Regions from separate parts of the Rhizobium sp. 01T417 genome, predicted to be linked through region 2. Evidence: riboswitches for the same ligand, from Rfam matches in the RefSeq annotation. Region 2 holds a riboswitch; the other holds the start of a gene.
The links. Region 2 has a riboswitch for cobalamin ahead of cobU (bifunctional adenosylcobinamide kinase/adenosylcobinamide-phosphate guanylyltransferase). Riboswitches for the same ligand answer to the same signal wherever they lie in the genome.
Positions count from the first base shown of each region.

Region 1: it holds a riboswitch for cobalamin, as region 2 does, so the genes downstream of both, bluB (5,6-dimethylbenzimidazole synthase) here and cobU (bifunctional adenosylcobinamide kinase/adenosylcobinamide-phosphate guanylyltransferase) in region 2, are expected to answer to the same signal.

Region 1 covers NZ_JBFTQH010000001.1:161,346-172,598, forward strand. Annotated here, with positions in the region: gene AC1DPR_RS00810 (DUF2059 domain-containing protein) at 1-550, shown strand, start outside; gene gor (glutathione-disulfide reductase) at 661-2,046, shown strand; gene AC1DPR_RS00820 (class II 3-deoxy-7-phosphoheptulonate synthase) at 2,367-3,740, shown strand; gene AC1DPR_RS00825 (hypothetical protein) at 3,865-4,740, opposite strand; gene AC1DPR_RS00830 (DUF1003 domain-containing protein) at 4,874-5,398, opposite strand; gene AC1DPR_RS00835 (LTA synthase family protein) at 5,480-7,408, opposite strand; gene AC1DPR_RS00840 (TolB family protein) at 7,626-8,459, shown strand; cobalamin riboswitch at 8,486-8,667, shown strand; gene bluB (5,6-dimethylbenzimidazole synthase) at 8,708-9,397, shown strand; gene AC1DPR_RS00850 (DUF2865 domain-containing protein) at 9,404-10,486, opposite strand; gene AC1DPR_RS00855 (NADP-dependent malic enzyme) at 10,609-11,253, opposite strand, start outside.
Region 2 covers NZ_JBFTQH010000001.1:43,063-54,315, reverse strand. Annotated here, with positions in the region: gene AC1DPR_RS00245 (helix-turn-helix domain-containing protein) at 1-555, shown strand, start outside; gene AC1DPR_RS00240 (EamA family transporter) at 552-977, opposite strand; gene cobO (cob(I)yrinic acid a,c-diamide adenosyltransferase) at 977-1,609, opposite strand; gene cobN (cobaltochelatase subunit CobN) at 1,611-5,378, opposite strand; gene cobW (cobalamin biosynthesis protein CobW) at 5,389-6,438, opposite strand; gene cobU (bifunctional adenosylcobinamide kinase/adenosylcobinamide-phosphate guanylyltransferase) at 6,444-6,968, opposite strand; cobalamin riboswitch at 7,098-7,494, opposite strand; gene AC1DPR_RS00215 (chloride channel protein) at 7,742-9,532, shown strand; gene AC1DPR_RS00210 (cobyric acid synthase) at 9,529-10,983, opposite strand.

The sequences.
Region 1 (11,253 bases), 120 kb from region 2:
CGTTATTTTCTCAGGCGTCGCATTCGGCTTTGCCGCACATGCGCAGGAAGCCTCTCCGGAGCAGCTGAAGGCGGCCCGCGCTGCGATCGACGCGATCGGCGCCACCGCGCAGTTCGACAACATCCTGCCCGGACTGGCTGAGCGCCTGAAGGCCGATCTCATCCAGGACTCGCCGAACTACCAGGATGCGATCACCGCTGAGGTCGACAAGCAGGCACTGGCCCTTGCACCGCGTCGCGCCGATCTCGAGAAGGAAGCCGCGCTGACCTATGCCAAGGCATTCTCCGTCGAGGAACTCAACGCGATCGCCGAGTTCTACAACTCGCCGGTTGGCAAGAAGCTGCTCAAGGATGGCCCGATCGCTTCGCGCGAAACCGTCAAGGCCGCCGACATTTGGGCGCAGGGCATCTCGCGCGATCTGCAGAAACAGACGAGCGCTGAACTCGTGAAGGTCATCAAGGCCCCGCCACCGGCTGCCGATCCGGCGAACCCGGCCGCGACGGCCGCGCCGAAGCCAGCTGCACCGGCTGCTGCAAAGCCGAAGCCGTAAGAAGGCGCGAATAACAGATCAAAAGCCCGGCACCGTCCGGGCTTTTGTTTTTGCGGCCGCCGATACTATATCACTTTCACCTCACCAGCCGATTCCATCCGGAGTTTCTCATGACGTCCTACGATTACGATCTCTTTGTCATTGGCGGTGGCTCAGGCGGTGTGCGAAGCGCCCGCGTTGCAGCCTCGCTCGGTAAGAAGGTCGCGATCGCAGAGGAGTACCGCTACGGCGGAACATGCGTGATCCGCGGCTGCGTGCCTAAGAAGCTCTTTGTCTATGCGGCTCAGTTCCATGAACATTTCGAGGATGCCGCTGGCTTCGGCTGGACGGTCGGCGAGAGCTCGTTTGACTGGAAGAAGCTGATTGCCGCGAAGGACAACGAGATCGCGCGACTGGAAGGGCTCTACAAGAAGGGACTGGCCGGCGCCAACGCCGAAATCCTGGAAACACGTGCCGAATTGGTCGACGCGCATACGGTCCGGTTGGTCAATACCGGCAAGACGGTGACCGCGAAGACCATCGTGATCGCGACCGGTGGCCGCCCGAACCCGCACGCGGCTTTGCCTGGGAACGAACTCTGCATTTCCTCCAACGAGGCCTTCCATCTGGAGGAGCTGCCGAAGGCGATTGTGATTGCGGGTGGCGGTTATATCGCGGTGGAGTTTGCCAATATCTTTCACGGCCTCGGCGTCGAGACGACGCTGATCTATCGCGGCGCCGAGATTCTGTCGCGCTTCGATCAGGACCTCCGCCAGGGACTGCACGAGGCGATGACCGCCAAGGGCATCCGCATCCTCTGCCATGATATGCTGCAGAAGGTATCGAAAGAGGACGGTCGTCTTTCCGTCGAGACGCTGAAGAACGGCACGCTGGTTGCCGATGTCGTGATGCTGGCGCTCGGGCGCATTCCGAATACGGAAGGCCTAGGCCTGGAAGCCGCCGGTGTGAAGACCGACGAGCGCGGAGCGGTGGTGGTCGACGACTATTCTCGCACCAACGTCCCGAACATCTATGCGCTCGGCGATGTCACCGACAGGATACAGTTGACGCCGGTGGCGATCCACGAGGCAATGTGCTTCATCGAGACGGAGTACAAGGACAATCCGACCAAGCCCGATCACGAGACGATCGCAACGGCGGTCTTCTCGCAGCCCGAGATCGGTACCGTAGGGCTGACCGAGGAGGAAGCGGGCAAGCGCTACAAGGAGCTCGAGGTCTACCGTGCGCAGTTTCGTCCACTGAAGGCGACGCTGTCGGGGCGTGGCGAGAAGATGATCATGAAGCTGATTGTGGTCGCTGCCAGCCAAAAGGTTGTGGGCGCGCATATCCTCGGCCACGACGCCGGTGAGATGGCCCAGATCCTTGGAATTACGCTGAAGGCGGGCTGCACGAAGGACGATTTCGACCGGACGATGGCCGTGCATCCGACGGCCGCGGAAGAGCTCGTCACAATGTATGCCCCGAGCTATCGCATTCGGGACGGTGTTCATGTCTGACGCCAGCAGCTGGTGATGTGGGGCGTGCGGATCACGTTGAGGAAGAGCGCCTGTATGACGCTTCATTAGAATTGCCGGCGTTTTTCCGAGACAAGCTTAAATTGGATACAAACCGTCTTGGTATAGTGATCGTTGATCGTACGTTTTCTGTTTGAAAATACGTCATCGAATTCCTTTATATCGCGCGTGGTCGCCGATTTAATCCTCAGTGTCGAAGAGCGGAACGCCGCTATGCAAGATGGCACTAAAGGGTTATAAGCCGCCCAACATTTTTAGGACGGAACATCCGGACTGACCGGATGGTGGAGCAGGTGAGTAAGATGGCAGAGAATTGGACACCGAGTAGTTGGCGGCAAAAACCGATCCAGCAGGTTCCGGACTATCCGGACCAGGCCGCATTGGCAGCAACGGAAGCCCAGCTCGCATCCTATCCGCCTCTTGTCTTTGCGGGTGAAGCACGCCGGCTGAAGAAGCATCTCGCCAACGTTGCAGAAGGCAACGGTTTCCTGCTGCAGGGTGGCGATTGCGCCGAGAGTTTTGCCGAGCATGGCGCCGACAACATCCGCGACTTCTTCCGTGCGTTCCTGCAGATGGCCGTCGTCCTGACCTTCGGGGCACAGCTGCCGGTGGTCAAGGTCGGCCGCATCGCCGGGCAGTTCGCCAAGCCGCGCTCTTCCGGCATCGAGACGCAGGATGGCGTGTCGCTTCCGAGCTACCGTGGCGACATCATCAACGGCATCGAGTTCACGGAAGAATCACGTATTCCGAACCCGGAGCGCCAGGCTATGGCCTATCGCCAGTCGGCCGCTACTCTGAACCTGCTGCGCGCCTTCGCAATGGGTGGCTACGCGAACCTCGAGAACGTCCATCAGTGGATGCTTGGCTTCGTCAAGGATAGCCCGCAGGGTGAGCGCTACCGCAAGCTTGCCGGCCGCATCAGCGAAACCATGGACTTCATGAAGGCGATCGGCATCAGCGCGGAAAACAATCCGAGCCTGCGCGAGACGGACTTCTTCACCAGCCACGAAGCGTTGCTGCTTGGCTATGAAGAGGCGCTGACGCGCGTCGACTCGACGTCTGGCGACTGGTACGCGACTTCGGGCCACATGATCTGGATCGGCGACCGCACGCGCCAGGCAGACCATGCCCATGTCGAATACTGCCGCGGCATCAAGAATCCGATCGGCTTGAAGTGCGGTCCGTCTCTGCAGGCGGACGATCTTCTGAACCTGATCGACATTCTCAATCCGGAAAACGAAGCGGGCCGGCTGACGCTGATCTGCCGCTTCGGCCACGACAAGGTTGCCGAGCATCTGCCGCGTCTCATCCGCGCGGTCGAGCGCGAGGGGCGCAAGGTCGTCTGGTCGTGCGATCCGATGCATGGCAACACGATCACGCTGAACAACTACAAGACGCGTCCGTTCGAGCGGATCCTGTCGGAAGTCGAAAGCTTCTTCCAGATCCATCGTGCAGAAGGTTCGCATCCGGGCGGCATCCACATCGAGATGACCGGCAAGGACGTGACGGAATGCACCGGCGGCGCCCGCGCCGTCACGGCCGAGGATCTGCACGATCGCTACCACACGCATTGCGACCCGCGTCTCAATGCTGACCAGGCGCTCGAACTGGCCTTCCTGCTGGCCGAGCGCATGAAGGGCGGGCGCGACGAAAAGCGCATGGCCGTCAACGGTTGATCGAAAATAGAAGAAAAAGCCCGCCTGATGCCGGGCTTTTTTGTTTTATACGATGGTGGCGGGTGGCGCGCTCTGACTACCGTATCGGACGTCGCTCCGTATGAGTTCGCATCGGCGGAATGCTCTAGCGGATTTGGCCGGCCGCCCAGTGGATAGCGCTGTCCAATTCGGCAAACTTTGCGGATTGCCAGTGGAAATAGTCCTCGATGAATGTCTTGGAAAGCCATAGCGTGCCACGGTTGCGCGGGTTTTCCCAGCCGAGCATGCCGTCCGTTTCTGCTTTCTTGAACATCCGTTTCAAGTTGGTGAGGGAGATGCCGAAGTCGCTCGCGATTTCGCTGATCGTCACGCCTTTCAGCAGAGTGCGATCATGCTCCCGCGCGTCGTCCGGCAGGCGGCTGATCAGATCGTGCAGCACGAGGCCGCCGACATCCGACCAGAGGAAATGCCCGATGCTGCTCCGGGGTTCCTTCCAGACCGGATCCTGGATAAGGGCACGCGCAGCTCGCGGCTGTGCGAGAAGGAAGAGCCGCGGGGTGTCAGCGGTCAGGTTTGCGCGATTGCCGCCGTCGAGTTGATCGAGGCAGGCCATATGGCCCTGGAACCAGGAGGCCATGGCCTCCTCGCTCGCCTCGGTCGTCTCGAGGCGACGCAGGCGCCGGTCGGGCGTTTCATCGGCAGCATCCCGCAGGAACTTATAGGCAATCAGTTCTGCAAGGAACGACGCAGCCGTATTCTTACTGGCGAGATCGAACTCTTTGGCCACCTGCATCATGCGGCCGGCCGTGAGCCCCGAACGTGGGTTGCCTCGGTCTCGTCCGGCATGCATGGCAAACAGCGTTTGCGTCATTAGCCACTTTTGGTGCGAGGCGGCGAGGCGGGCAAGGCGAGGAGCGCGCTTGTGTATGTCGATAAGGTGGAGTGCGATCTGGCGTTCGATCGACAGAAACAGAGGGTGATGAAGGATTTCGTCGCGTGTATGCAGTCGGCCAGTGAGCATCGTATCGTATTGTCGGATCGGATTGGTTCCCGTTGCTCCTCCAACATTTGCGTCGATGTTTCAATGCGGGACTTGGTTAGCGGATCGTTAATCGATTGGTATAGTTAAATTCAAGCGATCCCGGATCCTTCGATCAACTGGGCAGACGCTGGTTCAAACGCTCGATGTCTTCGCGCAATGCTGCAATTTCGGTGAGCACGCGCATGTCAATCTTCTGATGCAGGGATAGAACTTCCAGTTCTGCTTTGAGATTGACCTCATAGTCTTTTGCCGCCTCGAAACGATCGCGCTCCGCCTGGCGGTTTTGCGACATCATGATGATCGGAGCCTGGATCGCCGCCAGCATCGAAAGCACGAGATTGAGGAAAATGAACGGATAGGGATCGAAGGCGCGCGTCAGCAATACAATGGTGTTTACAACGCACCAGCAGACCAGGAAGAGCAGGAAAGCAATAATAAAGCTCCACGAGCCGCCAACACGCGCAATCGTATCTGCCAAGCGCTGGCCGGAGGAAGATTCGGCTTGAAGAGCGGCATTGATATCGGTCGAGATTATCTTCCGCTCGTGCGCCTTCGCGAGAACGCGCCTTTCGATCTCGCCGAGTTCGTAGGCCGGCTTGTCGAAGTGATGGTGGATGAGGTCCGATAGGTTATGCATGGCCGACTCCGAATGCTAGATCGCTCGGGCGCCAGTATTCCGTAATGTTTTCAAATTGCAATGCGGGCTTGTGCCGCTTTTCTATGTGCCTTGCGCATAGAGCCAGGCATGCTGCGGGAAGAACCGCTCGAGCGTCTGAGCCTTGCCGAACATGATGTCATGCTGGAGGTATCGATAGTCCCGGACGAGGGGATCGAGGTTCTTCGGCTTCAGGACCCAATCGGGAGATGCCGTGTTGTCGCGGGCAATGAGCTGATATCGGTCGATGACGCTGTACTTCTTCTGCACGCGGCCGAGGAAGCCCGTGTAGTAGGGATGCTCGAAGCCGGCGAACTTCAGGAGGTGGTACGAAAGCAGTGAGGGGCTGATGGTGCCGACATCCTTCTTGCTGCCCTTCTTGTTCGACCAGATGACGAGCGGGGTCTCGTGTTCCTGCTTCATGACGCTCACTGATGCCTTGCGGGTGGCAACCTGGTCCGGCATGTAGCCGGTCGCCATGTAGACATTGCCGAGCGGGGGCAGGTGGTCGCCCCACAGCACGATGATCGTTTCGCGGTCGCGCTTTTCTGCCCAATCCATCAGCATCTTGAGGCTGTCGTCGGCTTCCTTGACACCCTGCGTATAGGTGCCAAGGGTGGCGCGGTCGGCATCGTTCAGGTTGCCCTTGATGTCGATAGTGTTGTGGGCGTAACGGTTCGGTTCGTAGGGGCCATGTCCCTGCAAGGTGACACCAAAGAAGAAGAACGGGCGATCCATGCCGTCAGCCTCGTTCATGATCTCCTTCATAAGCGACTCGTCCGAAGCGAAGATGCCTCGCTTTTCCATGGGAGGCAGGGTTTCTTCGGAGCGGAACTGCTCGAAGCCGAAGTCCTTGTAAACCTCGTTGCGATTCCAGAACCAGCCGCTGAACGGATGAAGCGACCGCGCCGCGTAACCTTCGCCACGGAAGAACGTGGCGAGCGAGGGAACATCACGACGGATGTATTGCTGGTAGGGAATGCTGCCGTATGGCAGGAAGGCGTTGGAGAAACCTGTCAGCGCCTCGAATTCGACATTGGCGGTCATGCCGCCAAACTCCGGCGAGAAGACATAGCCGGACTGCTCTGCACGGATCGTCGGCATAGGATCTGGCGACAGGCTCAGCGTCTTCAGGCGGGTCGGATCCCAGAATGACTCGCTCATCAGCATGATCACGTCGGGCTTTTCGCGTGGCCCGCTGAGGTAGCCGTAGTTGCGGCCGGGGATGGCGTCGAGCGCCTCTGTACCGAAGCCGACAGGCGCTGCCACGTCTGCCATCGGAATGTTGAAGATGAAGGCGAGGATGAAGCCGTTGCTGCGGTAGTTTTCCTTCTGGTCCCACATCATCGGAACCACCTGCAGGCGGTCACGGATGAAGGAATATTGGGAATAGTCCATCAAGGACCCGAAAGCCGCGATAACGGGCAGGCCGACGCAAAGCCGGCGGACGCGAGAGGCCCTTGGGAGCTTTGGGAAGTTGCGCCAGGCGAAGCGCCAGAGGAAGACAATCGCGGTAACGGACAAGACGATGCCGACAAGCATCGCAACGGCCGTCCAGGGGCGGTCGCGCACCATCACAGGGAGCAGTTCCATGATCTGCCGCCCGAAAAGGACGTCCGATGGATAAAGCGGGTCCGAAAGGTAGTGCTGCTTCTGGTTGGATACGATGGCGGGGACGATCACAAGCGGAAGAACGATCAGCGCCGAAATGAACCGCCGGCCCAGGACTGCATCGAGCGACAGCATCAGGACAGTCAACATCACAACCGTCGTCATCCCCGGACGCACAGGCGATGTCAGGAATTCGCGGACGTCGGCCAACCCATCGCGGGCAATGATCTCCACAGTGGCGGTGGCAAGGAGCGCAAGCAGGGCACAAAAAGCAACGCTGAGTGCGGTGCGTAGGGCGGGCGACCGAGCGCTTCCCCCGAAATCGGTGGAAAGCGACGCAAAACGCGCTGCCGCTGCAGACCTCATTACCAACGCGATCAACTGGAAAACTCCGACGTCATAGAAGCTTCGTCGAACTGTCACATCTTCGTCATGAATGCTAGATGAACCGTTAGGTTTCCTGCATTTGTGATCGGTGGATAAAACGCCCATCACGCAGGAACTACCTCCAGACCAGATTCTCGGTCAGGCGCATTTGCTTGTGCTGAGTGGCGAGCCGTCGTAGGTCTGGCGGATTCGATGCTTAGGAGGATTCAGATTGCGCAGTTCCGTTGAGATCTACAGCATCAGGACAGGCGAGGCGCGCGTCGTCTGGCAAACCACGCAACTCGTTGAGGCGCCGAATTTTTCGCCGGATGGGACCTATCTGCTGTTGAACGGCGACGGACTCCTCTACCGTCTCGCACTTGATGGTTCGAGCAAGGTCGGCAAGGTCGATACCGGCTTTGCGACGACCTGCAACAACGACCACGGCATTTCGCCCGATGGCCGCCAGATCGTCATCTCCGACAAAACCGAGTTCGGGAAGTCGACGATTTATGTGCTGCCGGCCGAAGGTGGTACGCCGCGGCTGGTGACGCAAAATCGGCCATCCTATTGGCACGGCTGGTCGCCCGACGGGAAGCAACTCGCCTATTGTGGCATCCGCAACGATTTGTTCGATATCTACACGATCTCCGTTGACGGCGGCGAAGAAAAGCGGCTGACCCACGGCGAGGGACGCAATGACGGGCCGGACTATTCCGCCGACGGTCAATGGATCTACTTCAATTCTAGCCGCACCGGCCTCATGCAAATCTGGCGAATCCATCCCGATGGGACCGGTCTCGAGCAGGTCACCAGTGACAACTATGGGAACTGGTTTGCCCATCCGTCGCCCAACAACGACAAGGTTCTGATCCTTTCTTACGATCCTGATGTGTTCGACCATCCACGCGATCTCGATGTTCGCCTGCGGCTGATGGACATGGACGGCGGAAACCTGACGATGCTCTTCGATCTCTTCGGCGGGCAGGGAACGATCAACGTGCCCAACTGGTCGCCGTCAGGTGATGAGTTCGCCTATGTGCGCTACTTTCCCGTCTCGGATTAAGGGATTGCGTCGGCCAGGGTTTATGGGCATAGACGCGTCCGTCGGGTGCCCGCCGCGGGCGGGAGAATCGGGAATTCGGTGAAAGACCGAAACGTGCCCAACGCTGTAAGGCTGACGGCTGCCGCAAAGAGCCACTGGTCCAGTACCGGGAAGGCGCGGCAGTCGGATGACGCCAAGTCAGAAGACCGGCCCGACACCATAGACTGACCCGCGTGGACGGCGGGCGGTTGTGTTGTTGGGGATTGACGATGCGACCAGACCATTCAGGCTCCCTGTCGGGAGCCGCAGCCTTTTCGACCGAGGAACGCGACGCCGTCTACAGGGCTATTTCGACGCGACGCGACGTGCGTTCCGAGTTTCTCCCGGATGCCATACCGGACGACGTCGTCAAAAGGCTTCTGACGGCCGCGCATCACGCGCCGTCCGTTGGGTTCATGCAGCCCTGGAATTTTATCCTGGTGCGCGATGACAAGGTGAAGGAGGCCGCGTGGCAGGCCTTCAATCGCGCCAACCGCGAGGCCGGCGAGATGTTTGAAGGCGGGCGGCAACAGCTCTATCGCTCGCTGAAGCTTGAGGGCATCCGAACCGCACCGCTCAGCATCTGCGTGACCTGCGATCCGGACCGCTGCGGCGATGTCGTTCTTGGCAGGACGCACAATCGGCGGATGGATTCCTACTCCACGGTCTGCGCCGTGCAGAATCTGTGGCTCGCCGCCCGAGCCGAAGGCGTGGGGGTCGGCTGGGTGAGTATCTTTCACGAGTCCGATATCAAGGACATCCTCGGTGTTCCTGATCGGGTCGAGATCGTTGCCTGGCTCTGCGTCGGCTATGTCGACCGGCTCTATGACCAGCCGGAACTCGCCGTCAAAGGATGGCGCCAGCGATTGGTGCTGGAGGAACTGGTGTTTACGGATCGCTGGGACAATCCAGCGGACTGAGGGCGGCTATTGCTGCTGCGGCTGAGGGCCCGGCTTTGCCGGATGCTTGAGGTCGATTGTGCCTTGGTCGCCGGCTAAGAATTGCGGACCGATCTGGCGCACCTTGTTGGTCGCCGGATCATATGGCCTGTCCGGCACCTGAGGCTGCGGTGCAGCCGGGGCGGCGACCTTGCTCGCTGGCTCGGGCTTCTTGGTTTCGATCGTGGTGATCGATCCTTGTTGCGGCGGTTCGCTGATCGATTGGCTTTTTCGCATCCGCTCATAGTAGGCGTTGAGGTCGCAGCTGCAGGATGATTTTTCGCCGGGTTTGCGGTTCTTGTAGGCGAAAGCGTTCGGCATTGCGCTGTAAGGAGCGCCCGTCGCCGCCGATATCATCTGTGAAGTCTCAGTGCTGGAGACGTCATGATAAAAGAGCTCGGTGTCGATGCCGGGACACATCTTCGAGCAGGTGTCGGCATCGCGGGCGAAGTCCTGCGAGGTTGCATTCGAGCTTAACGGAAAAAAGCCACCGTCGCAGGTGCGCACACAGACGGTATTGAGATGAGAGGGCGTCGACATGCCGGGGAGGTATCGGCGCTGGCCGGGATCGCCACCCGGCGGTACGAAGGTGTCGTTTCGCAGCGCCTGATCTTCAATGCTTGGAGGCGGTGCATATCCATCGCCGCTGTCGGCGGGCCACTGTTCCTCGTTGCAGCCATTGTCATCGAGCGCCGCAAGAAGCTCGTTTCGCGTGCGGACATCCTCGCTTTGGCCACGCAGCTCGTCGCGCCGCTGCTGCAGATAACGGATGTTGTCGACCATTTTGCTCTCCGCGCGCTCAAGCTCCCCGCAATAGCCGTCATCGTCGCCGATCACGACCATGCTGCCGCTTGTGCAGCCGTTCTGACGGAGATCGCTACGGACCTTGCGAAGCTCAAGGTTCTGTTCGGCGATGGCGCTGGCGAATTTGCGCACCTCGGGCGTGCTGCCGATGATTTGCGGCAGATCGGCAAGGCGGGCACGCAGGTCTCCGCAGATCGCCGGCACCTGGGCATGGGCCGGGCCGATCAACACAAGTGCGGCTGCGAATGACAGAATCCAGCGGTTCAAGGCATCGTCCCATCGGTGAGCAGGTCGTAAGGCGCGGCGTCCCGCCGCGCCTCCATTGCTAGCCCGTTTGTCTTAACAGGCTGCAGTCGGAATCTTAGCGCATTTTCTCGATCGGCCGCAAATCACGCCGGCTGTGAAGCCTCGACGACGGCGAGGGCAGCCATGTTGACGACACCGCGGGAGGTCACCGAGGGCGCCAGGATGTGCGCCGGCAGCGCAGCGCCCAGCAGGATCGGCCCTACATGCAAGCCGTCGATCATCGATTTCACGACGCCGAGGGTGATGTTCGCCGAATCCAGGTTCGGGAAGACCAGCAGGTTCGCTTCGTCATGCAGGGTCGTGTCGGGCATGACGCGCTTGCGCAGGGCGTCGGAGATCGCGCTCTCGCCATGCATCTCGCCGTCGACTTCAAGCTCCGGGGCTGCTTCGCGAACGAGCTTGAGAGCAGCACGCATCTTCGTCGCGCTCTCGGATTCACGCGAGCCGAAATTCGAGTGGGAAACGAGGGCCACGCGCGGCGTAATGCCGAAGCGCTTGATTTCCTCGGCGGCGAGAACCGCGGACTCGGCGATTTCTTCCGCAGTCGGATTGAAGGTGACGTAGGTGTCCGTGAAGAACGTGGCTCCGCGCTGCGAGATCAGCAGGCTGAGTGCCGAGAAGTCGCAGACGTCATGCCGCTTGCCGATGATCTGGCGAACGTCGCGCAGATGTTTCTCGTAACGGCCTTCCAGGCCGCAGATCAGAGCGTCGGCTTCGCCGCGCTTCAG
Region 2 (11,253 bases):
GACGATCCGACCCTTCGACCGGCGCGGCAGGCAGTCGACATGATCCTCAAGGGACACGAGCCCTACCCCGCCCTTGCGATCGACCGGCACTGGACATTGATTGCCGCCAATGACGCGATCGCCCCGCTTCTTGAGGGCGTCAGGGATCGCGCTTTGCGGGAAGGGCCAATCAACGTTCTCCGCCTCAGCCTGCATCCCGATGGGTTGGCGCCGAAGATTGTCAATCTGCCGGAATGGCGCGCACATCTCCTCGAGCGGCTGCACCAACAGATTTCGGCCACGGGAGATCCGATTCTCGGCGAACTGCTGAAGGAATTGTCCGCCTACCCGCTAAGCGGTGGCCGGCCGGAGACGAGCAGGAAAGCCGACTATGCCGGCATCGCCGTGCCGCTCGAACTGGAAACGGAAGCAGGCCTGCTCTCTTTCCTTTCGACAACCACTGTTTTCGGCACGCCCGTGGACGTCACCCTTTCCGAACTTGCGATCGAATCCTTTTTCCCCGCGAACGAGGAAACGGCAAGACTTCTCGCAACAACGGCACAGGCGAGCGGCTAGAACAAGGCGAGCAAGAGCGCCCCGCCGGCAATCAGGCTTACGCCGAGCCAGTTCATGAGATTGAGCTTTTCACCGAGAAAGACTACGCCGAAAACCGCGACAAGAACGATGGAAAGCTTGTCGATCGGCGCGACGCGTGCGGCATCGCCGATCTTCAGTGCGCGGAAATACGCAAGCCACGAGGCGCCCGTCGCGGCGCCTGAAAGGCAAAGGAAAAGCCAGGTCTTGCCTGAAATGCTGGAGAAGGGCTGCCATTGCCCGGTTGCCACAACAATGGCGCTGATGATGAAGATGATAACGACAGTGCGGATCAGCGTGGCGAGATCGGAATTGATGCCGACGACGCCGATCTTTGCAAAGATCGCCGTCAACGCAGCAAACGCCGCCGAAAGCACCGCCCAGAAAATCCAACTCTGTGTCATCAGAACTCCACGCCGGGCTGTCCCTTGATGCCGGAACGGAACGGATGCTTGATCAGCTCCATCTCGGTGACGAGATCGGCGATCTCGATCAGCTCATCCTTGGCGTTGCGCCCGGTCAGGACGACGTGGGTCATATACGGCTTCTCGTTCTTCAGGAACTCGACCACTTCGTTGATATCGAGGTAGTCGTAGCGCAACGCTATATTGATCTCGTCGAGGAGCACCATCGAATTCCGTTCGTCGCGGATCAGTTCTTTCGCCTTCTCCCAGGCTGTACCAGCCGCAGCCACATCGCGAGCGCGATCCTGCGTCTCCCAGGTGAAGCCCTCGCCCATGGTGTGGAACTGGCAGATGTCGGAGAAGTGCTTTTCGATCAGGTCGCGCTCGCCGGTCCACATCGCGCCCTTGATGAACTGAACGACGGCAGACGGCTTTCTGTGCGCGATATGCCGGAAAATCATCCCGAACGCGGAGGACGACTTGCCCTTGCCCTTGCCGGTATGGACGATGATGAGGCCCTTTTCGTCCGTCTTCGTCGCCATGATCTTGTCGCGGGCGGCCTTCTTCTTCGCCATCTTCTCGGCGTGGCGCGCGTCGTCGTGGCCAGCGGTTTCGGTATTTTCGGCGGTCATCTCAATTCTCCCCGGATGCAAGCTTGAATGTGTCTGAAAGGTCGAAGCGCGCGGAATTGCTGCGCGGCGTCCAGAGATGGCGATCGATGGCCTCGAGCAGCCGCTCCTTGATATCCTCGAAGGCGGCTGGGTTCTTCTCGATCATGAAATCGCGCACCTTCGGATCAACCACGAAGGCCTGGTAGACGGCTTCGAAATGATGATTGCCCACAGCGCCCGTCGTTGCCGCAAAGGCAAAGAGGTAGTCGACGGTCGCGGCGATCTCGAAAGCGCCCTTGTAGCCATGGCGCATGACGCCGTCGATCCACTTCGGATTGACGACACGGCCGCGCACGACACGCCCGATCTCCTCTTCCAAAGACCGGATCACCGGCTTCTCGGGCCTGGAGTGATCGTTATGGTAGATCGCTGGCCGATCACCCGCGAGCATTTCGGCCGCAGCCGCCATACCGCCCTCGAACTGGTAATAATCGTCGCTATCAAGAAGGTCGTGCTCGCGATTGTCCTGGTTCTGCACGACCGCCTGGATCGAGCGGAGGCGCTCTTCGAAGACACCACGCTCTGCCCGGCCCTCTTCGCCGGCGCCATAAGCGTAGCTTCCCCACACGAGATAGGCTTCAGCGAGATCGGCCCGGCGTTCCCATCCCTTCTCGTCGATCAATGCCTGCAAGCCGGCACCGTAGGCGCCTGGCTTCGAGCCGAAAACGCGATAGCCGGCCCGACGGCTTGCTTGGGCCGGGTCCAGTCCGGCCGCTTCAAGCCGTGCAGCCTCGCCGCGCATGCGCTGCGCAATCGGGTTGTCGGTAGCATCTTCTTCCAGCGCCCCGACGGCACGGATTGCCTTGTCGAACAGTGCAATCTGTTCCGGAAAGGCATCCCGGAAGAAGCCTGAGATACGCAGCGTCACATCGACACGCGGATGCCGTAGCAATGCGGGCGGGATGATTTCATAGCCGGTGACGCGCCGCGAGGTCATGTCCCACACCGGCTTCACGCCGATTAAGGCCAGAGCCTGGGCGATGTCATCGCCGCCCGTGCGCATGTTCGAGGTGCCCCAGGCGGTCAGGCCGAAGGAGACCGGCCATTCGCCGTGATCCTGCACGTAACGGCGGATCACGAGTTCAGCGGACTTCTTCCCGAGCTCGTAGGCCGCCGGCGTCGGCACGGCACGGCTGTCGACCGAGTAGAAATTCCGCCCTGTCGGCAGCACATCGGGACGTCCTCGCGTGGGCGCACCTGACGGACCGGGCGGCACGAAACGCCCATCGAGCCCGCGGAGCAGACCTTCGATCTCCGCCGTCCCACAGGCGAGAATGGCTGGCCTGAGCCGCATCTCGATCTCCGCAAGAACGGCGCGCGTCGCTGCCCAGTTCTCCGGGCAGGTGAACTCAGCTGCCACCAACTTTGCGGCAAGAAGTTCGATCCGCTCGACTGTATCGCCGCTCGTTCGCCAGACAGCGTCCGTGATGCCCACGAGAAAATCCGGATGCGGTCCAGCCCAGGCCTCGGCCATATCGCAATCGAGCGGGTCGAACGCCAAGTCGAGATCCGCGGCAATCGCACGCTGAAGGCTACGGTCACCTCCCTGTCCGAGCCCGCGCGGAACCCGGGCCAGCGCGACCGTCAGATCCGTCAGCAACCGTCCCTGCGGCGAGACGCCGAAAACATGCAGGCCGTCGCGGATCTGCATCTCCTTGAGATCGCAGAGATAGGCGTCGAGCTTCTTCAAAGCCTCCGTCTCGCTCTCACCCTTGTCAATGCCGGCATCGCGATCGAGGCCGATGTCGGCCACGAGATCGAGGATCTGCTTGCTGAGAAGCCGGATGCGGCGCGGATCACCGCCCGACGCCTCGTAGTATTCGTCGACCAGCGCTTCCAGATCCTTGAGCGGCCCGTAGCTCTCGGCACGCGTCAGCGGCGGCGTCAGATGATCGATGATCACGGCGCCGGCGCGACGCTTGGCTTGCGTGCCCTCGCCGGGATCGTTGACGATGAAGGGATAAAGATGCGGCATGGGGCCGAGGACAGCTTCGGGGTAGCATTCCACTGACAAAGCCAGCGCCTTGCCCGGCAGCCATTCCAGATTGCCGTGCTTGCCCATGTGAATAACGGCGTGGGCACCGAATTCGTGGCGAAGGAAAGCGTAAAAGGCAAGATAGCCATGCGGTGGCACGAGATCCGGGGAATGGTAGCTTTCCTTTGGATCGACGTTGTAGCCGCGCGCCGGCTGGATGCCGACCAGCAGCTCACCAAGACGCATGAACGGCAGCGCAAAAGCGCCCTCCACGACATAGGGATCGGCCTCGGGTGCGCCCCAACGCCCACAGATTTCATCCTGAATCTTTTTGGGAAGACTTCCGAAGAAAGCCTTGTATCGACTCACTGAAAGCGATTCGCGAACAAGCTTCCCATCCTGTCCTGAACTTGTCGGCCCTTCCATCAGGCGTCGTATCAGAGCATCGCCATCATCGGGAATATCCGCGACTGGATAGCCGGCGCCACCCATTGCCTTCAGCACCTCAACGGTGCCGGCGGGCGTGTCCAACCCGACGCCGTTACCGAGTCTGCCATCGCGGTTCGGATAGTTCGCCATGACAAGAGCGATGTGTCTCTTGCCGACGGGTGTCGTCCGCAGATTGGCCCAGTTGGCTGCAAGCCGCGCTGTATAGCGCATCCGCTCGATATCCGGCTCGCTGCCGACAATATTGGCCTCGACGCGCGCGTCGTAGCGCGATGCCGACTTGAATGAAACCGCTCGGGCAAGCACCCGTCCGTCAACCTCCGGCAGCGCAACATTCATTCCAAGGTCGCGTGCGGAGAGCCCCTGCGAGGAAGCGGCCCACGCTTGGCGCGACGACGCCGAAAAGATCGCCTGAAGCACCACCGCGTCGTTCGCCTCGAGCACGGTCTGCTCGCGATCCGCACCAGGCGCAGACACGGCAAAGCCTGTCGTATTGATCACCACCTCGGGCTTGATGGCGTTAAAAACACTTTCGAGAATGCCCTTCGAGACAGGATCCTTGAGGCTGTAAGCAAACACCGGCAGCGGCCGGATGCCTTCAGCCAGCAGCGTATCGATCAAGGCTTCGACAGGCTTGGTCTCTCCGCTTTGCACGAGCGCGCGATAGAAGCTGACCGCGACCACAGGCGTTTGTGACACTCCCTGTACGAAGCGCACCCGTTCGTCGCACGCCGACCTCCACTCTTCGACGCCGACGACGCCCTTGCCCGGCCACCAGATCCCAGCCTTCATCAGCGGCGATGCCGCTTCCGGCTTTTCAGTTCCCGAGAGCATCGCACCGGCATAGTCCAGAAACGCCCGCGAATTGGCATCGCCGCCTTCGATGAGATAGGCCCAAAGGGCGTTCAGGTCTTCAAGCGGTACATTCGAAAATGGTGTCAACCCCGCATCGGACTTCGAATCTCCGGGCAGCACGGCGATGAACGCGCCAGATCGAGCTGCCGCCGTATGGAGCGCCTCCAGCGCATAGTGGAAGTAGCTGGCGCCACCCAGCGCCCTCACGACGATTAGCTTGGAGTGGCGGGCCGTCCGCTCGATATAGGCATCGACCGACATTGGATGCTTCAGGCTCATCAGGCTTGCCAGCCGCAGCGAGAAGCCGGCCGACGGTTCGTCATAAGCGGCGGCTATCGCGGCAAGCTCGGTATCGGCAGCCGACAGGAACAGGACATCGCCGGGCGATTGACCGAGATCGATCGCCTCCTCGGCGTCACTGATTGTTCCCTGCTGTGCCAGAAGCAGATGCATCGGTCTTCCCTTATGCCAGCGCTTCGATCGCCTTGCGCACCGCCGCTTCGTCCATCTCGTGCAAGCCGATGACGACAAGACGGGTGCCGCGTGCTTCGCCCGGCGCCCAGGCGCGATCGAAATAGTGGTCGATCCGGCTGCCGACCGCCTGCAACTGCAGGCGCATCGGCTTGCCGGGAACATCGATGAAGCCCTTGAGCCGCAGCACGTCATGTTCCCCGATGATGCCCCTCAGCGCATCCACGAAGGCTGCCGGATCGGCAACAGGACCAAGCTCGACCACGAAGCTGTCGAACTCGTCATGATCGTGCGGCACGCCGTCCTCGTGTTCGAGTTCATGGTGGGACTTGCGATTGACCACATCGTCTTCCGTACCGACGCCGAGCCCGAGCAGCACGCTTGCCGGAACCTCGCCATTGCGCGCCTCGATCATGACAGGCTTGCGAGCGATACGGGAAGCAACCTCATCGCGCACGCGACCAAGGCCGGCGGTGTCGAGAAGGTCGGTCTTGTTGAGTACGATCAGATCGGCGCAGGTCAGCTGGTCCTCGAAAAGCTCCTCGATCGGGCTCTCATGGTCGAGCGACTCGTCTTCGACCCGACGAGCCTCGACGGCATCGTGATCGTCCGCGAAGCGGCCCGCGGCAACGGCGGCGCTGTCGACAACGGTAACGACGCCATCGACGGTGACCTGCGTGCGGATATCAGGCCAGTTGAACGCCGCAACGAGCGGCTGCGGCAGCGCGAGACCGGATGTTTCAATAACGATATGGTCGGGGCGCTGTTCGCGCTCCAGAAGCTTGGTCATCGTCGGAATGAAGTCGTCGGCAACCGTGCAGCAGATGCAGCCATTGGTGAGCTCGATGATGTCATCCTCGGTGCAGTTCTCCGCGCCGCAGCCCTTGAGCACGTCGCCGTCGACGCCGAGATCGCCGAATTCGTTGATGATAAGCGCGATCTTCTTACCGTTGGCATTGGAGAGCAGATTGCGGATCATCGTCGTCTTGCCGGCGCCGAGGAAACCCGTGATCACGGTCGCCGGAATTTTCTGCTGGTTCATGAAATTCAACCCTTCATCTTCAACGGCAGTCCAGCCGCGATAAAATACACATCCACGGCCTCGGCCGCGATCATTTGATGCAGACGGCCGGCATGGTCCCGAAACTCCCGCGCCATGCGGTTTTCCGGCACGATACCGAGACCGACCTCATTGGAAACGATGACGAGACGGGCTCGTGCCGTCGGCAGATACGCCACAAGCGAGGCAAATTCCGCCCCTATGTCGCGGTCTTCCATCATCAGATTGGTGATCCAAAGCGTCAGGCAATCCACCAAAACTGCCCGCTTCTCGCCATCGATCGCCCGCAGGCAGCCGACAAGATCCAGCGGCTCTTCATGGGTATGCCAGAGATCGCCGCGATCGGCTTTGTGCTTGTCGATCCGGGCGCGCATCTCGTCGTCCCAAGCCCGACCGGTCGCCACGTAATGGTGCTCCAGGCCGCTCGAGACGACCAGTTGCTCGGCAAAACGCGATTTGCCCGAGCGCGCGCCGCCCAGGATGAAAGTCGCGCCTGATGATATCGGGCTCATGGAAAACGCTGACCGATCTTCGGAAGCCTTCCGCGAGAGACCGGAACGACTGCGGAGCGCAGCCGGCAAATCTGTCTTTCAGCCATGACAACCTCCGTGCTGGCAGCGGGCATCACCCAGGAATGGGCTTTTCGCCCGGCACAGTTGGCAGGTCTCCTGGCTCGCGGGTCTTGGCCGCGATCGGGGCAAACCGGAAACCGGTCGCCCCAGATCGTGCCAGCGGATCTTCCTCGCCTTCCCGGCTGCATTTCATGAAAAGGCGGACGATTCGTAGACGTAAGAGGCGTCCTGCCCCGGTTGATCATGATACACTGCCAGTGACTTTTCCGTCGCCACTTTCGCACAGCCCGCCTGCACCCTTGCAGGCTGTCAGCCACGCGAAACCAACGCCGGACGGAAAACCCTGACCGCTCTACAGTCGCGGGGTCGGCTCTGATGACGGTGCCCGAATTGGGTCCACCGCTTCATATTCCCTTTTCATCCGCACCGATTCAACCGGTCCGGAACCATCCGTTATGGCGTCATCGTTAGGCAAGGCCACTCCTGAAGTCAATCAAAAGCCGTCGCTCCTAAGATTGCCGTCATCGCCGCGAAACGCTGTCAAGTCGACCTACTCTACAAGATTTATCGTCTTTTATCAGTGGCTTACGTCATAAATAATTACTGTCCGCGCCGGTCTTTTGCCGCAATTGCATCGCAAGCGGGTCGCGCCACTGATTTGCCCCTCCCTTCCTCGCACTTGAACGCGCCTGCGCCCGCCTAGTTTTCCTGCCATGCTCCTCAAAATCGATATTCGCCGCTTCGGTCCGTTTCATACCCTTCTCGATATAGGGCGGATGCGCGCCCTGCTGCGCCGCAGCGAGATGGGGATGGTCATCGCCGGCGCGATCGTCGGTGTCATATCGGGTTTGGCAGTGACCGGTATGGGTCTCATTTCCCGCGAAATGCACAGCCTGATCTTCGGAATCAGCGACGTCGAGAGACTGAGTTCGTCGCAGATCGACAACAAGCTGCTGTTGCTGACGGCGCCGGTCTGCGGCGGCATTCTCCTGGGTCTGTTGCTGTTCGTGCTTGCCAAGACCCGCAAGAAGCCGATGGTGGATCCGATCGAGGCGAACGCACTGCATGGCGGTCGGCTATCTCTCACCGATAGCATTCTGGTCGCAGTCCAAAATCTTATTTCTAATGGTTTCGGGGCCTCCGTCGGCCTGGAAGCCGGCTACACGCAGCTGGCGGCCGGACTGGCCTCGAAGCTCGGGCTGAAGCTGCAGCTTCGCCGCTCGGACCTGCGCGTTCTCGTTGGGTGCGGCGCAGCGGGTGCGATTGCCGCTGCCTTCAATGCCCCGCTGACCGGCGCATTCTACGCCTTCGAGCTCATCATCGGCTCGTACACCATCGTCTCTCTAACGCCGGTTGTGGTTTCTGCGCTGGTTTCGACGCTGGTGGCTCGGCTGCTCGGTGGCAGCGATTTCCTGATCGACGTTGGCGAATTCGGTACGGTCATGCCGGCTGATTACGTCCCGGCTCTCCTGCTCGGCGCATTCTGTGCGGGTGTCGGTATCATGATCATGCAGGGCGTTGCCTGGATCGAGGAATTGGCTCGCCGGAGTTCGATCGCGACGCCGCTGCGCCCTGCCCTTGGCGGCATCGTCGTTGGCCTCCTCGCGCTGATCACACCGCAGGTGCTGTCGGCAGGACATGGCGCGCTCCACCTCAACCTCGGGCGCGACGTCGCGATTCCGGTGCTCGTGGGCCTGTTCCTCCTGAAAGCCTTCGCCTCCGCGATCTCGATCGGTTCGGGCTTCAGAGGCGGTCTGTTCTTCGCGTCGCTGTTCATGGGCGCGCTGGTAGGCAAGTTCTTCGCCTATTCCGCCCCCTACTTCGCTCACGCTACGCTGACACCGGTCATCTACGCGGTCGTCGGCATGAGTTCGCTTGCGGTCGCCGTCATCGGCGGGCCGCTGACGATGACGTTCCTTGCTCTCGAAATTACCGGCGACTTTCCGATCACGGCGCTTGTGCTGGCGGCGGTCATCACCTCCTCGCTCGTCGTCCGCAGCACCTTCGGCTACTCCTTCGCAACATGGCGCTTCCACCTGCGCGGCGAGAGCATTCGCAGCGCGCACGATGTCGGCTGGATCCGCAACCTAACGGTTGACCGGCTGATGCGCGCCGATGTGAAGACCGCCAATGCCGCTCTCTCGATCGATGAGTTCAAGGAACGCTTCCCCATCGGCTCGGCGCAGCGGGTCGTCCTGGTCGATGGTACCGGCAAGTACAGCGGCCTCGTGCTCGTTCCGGAGATTTACGCGAACCTGACCGATACCGACGAAACCGGCAAGGATCTCAGCGAATTCATCCGCTACAAGAACGATTTCCTGCAGCCGCGGATGAACGCCAAGCAGGCAGCCGCCATCTTCGACAAGACCGAAAGCGAAGCGCTCGCCGTCGTCAACAATCTGATTGAGCGCAAGGTCGTCGGCCAGTTGAGCGAGGCGCATACGCTGCGCCGTTACAGCGAAGAACTCGATCGCCGCCGCCGCGAAATATCCGGCGAGATCTAGCCGAGAAGTTCGTCCAGCCAGCGCCGGTCAAGACAGGCTTCCAGCTCGGCCGCAACGTCGTCCAGGGCTTTCTCGACGCCGGCACGATAGTCATTCGTGTCGCCCGAAAGGCCAAAGCTGCGCAGCAAGCGAGAACGGTAGATGTCGCTGGCGAACAGCCCATGCAGATAGGTTCCCGCAATCCGGCCGTCTGCCGATACCGCGCCATCCGGCCTACCATCGACGATCGCGAACGGCCGGCCGCAGTCTTCGCCGGAGGTGATACCGAGATGGATCTGGTAGCCGGAAAGCGGGGACCCGTCCTCCACTGCTGTCGCAACACTGTTGCGGACGGTCTTTTCAGGCGCCATCTCCGTCTCGACGTCAAGCAGCCCGAGGCCCGCCATATCCACCGCATGTCCCTCGATGCCCAGGGGATCATGGACCTTGCGCCCGAGCATCTGATAGCCGCCGCAAATCCCGATCACCCGACCACCCCGCTTCGCATGGGCCAGTATGTCGGCATCCCAACCCTGCGCACGCATATCAGCCAGGTCTGATATCGTTGATTTCGAACCGGGCAAGATCACCAGCCGCGCGTCCGCAGGCAGCCGCTCGCCCGCGCGGACGAAAACCAAATCGACATCCGGCTCCGCCTTCAAGGGGTCGAGATCGTCGAAATTTGCGATGCGGGTAAAGACCGGCACGGCGACCTTGAGTGCCCCCGTGCCGCCGCGTGCGAGGCGTTCCAACGCCACCGAGTCCTCGGCCGGCAGACGCGAAGCGTGCCTGAGCCACGGCACGACACCGAAGCATGGCCATCCGGTGAAGCGGCGCACCGCATCGATACCCGTATCAAAGAGCGAGACGTCGCCACGGAACTTGTTGATGAGGTAGCCGGATATCATTGCCCGGTCGTCCTCGGAGAGGATCGTATGCGTCCCAACCAGCGAGGCGATCACGCCCCCGCGGTCAATATCGCCGACAAGCACGACAGGCACACCGGCACGGGTGGCAAATCCCATATTGGCGATATCGCCGGCCCTGAGATTGATTTCGGCGGGCGAACCTGCGCCTTCCACGATCACAAGATCCGCTCCGGCCGAAACGGCCGAAAAGCTCTGCATCACGTAGTCGAGGAGCGCTGGCTTGAGTTTCTGATAGTCCCGTCCCTTGGCCTGCCCCCAGACCTTGCCCTGAACGATGATCTGGCTGCCGTATTCGGATTGCGGTTTGAGCAATACAGGATTCATGTGCACCGAGGACGGCACACGCGCGGCAAGCGACTGCAGCCATTGCGCCCGGCCGATCTCGCCGCCGTCGTCGGCGACCGCGGCATTGTTCGACATGTTCTGCGGTTTGAAGGGACGGACCGAAAGGCCACGATTGGCAGCAAGACGGCAAAGCCCCGCGACAAGAACGGTCTTGCCGACATCGGAGCCGGTCCCTTGCAGCATGATGGCCTTGGTCATTGTCACGGAACTCCGGAGAACCCGACCCCCGCCTACAACGGCCTCTCTGCCGTGGTCAATCGCAAGCGCCGAAAATGCGAAGGCCACGTCACCCGCTTAGGGTAGCGCGGCCTGCCGAAATACGCTGGCGCATTCGCCCATACACGGCGAAGCTCACGTTCTCCGGGACGCATTACCTGATCCGGAGAAGCGGCGGTGTCCCCCGCCACGGAAGAACAGATACCGCCACATTGTTACCGGACGGTTAGCAACTCCCTAAGCAAAGATGAA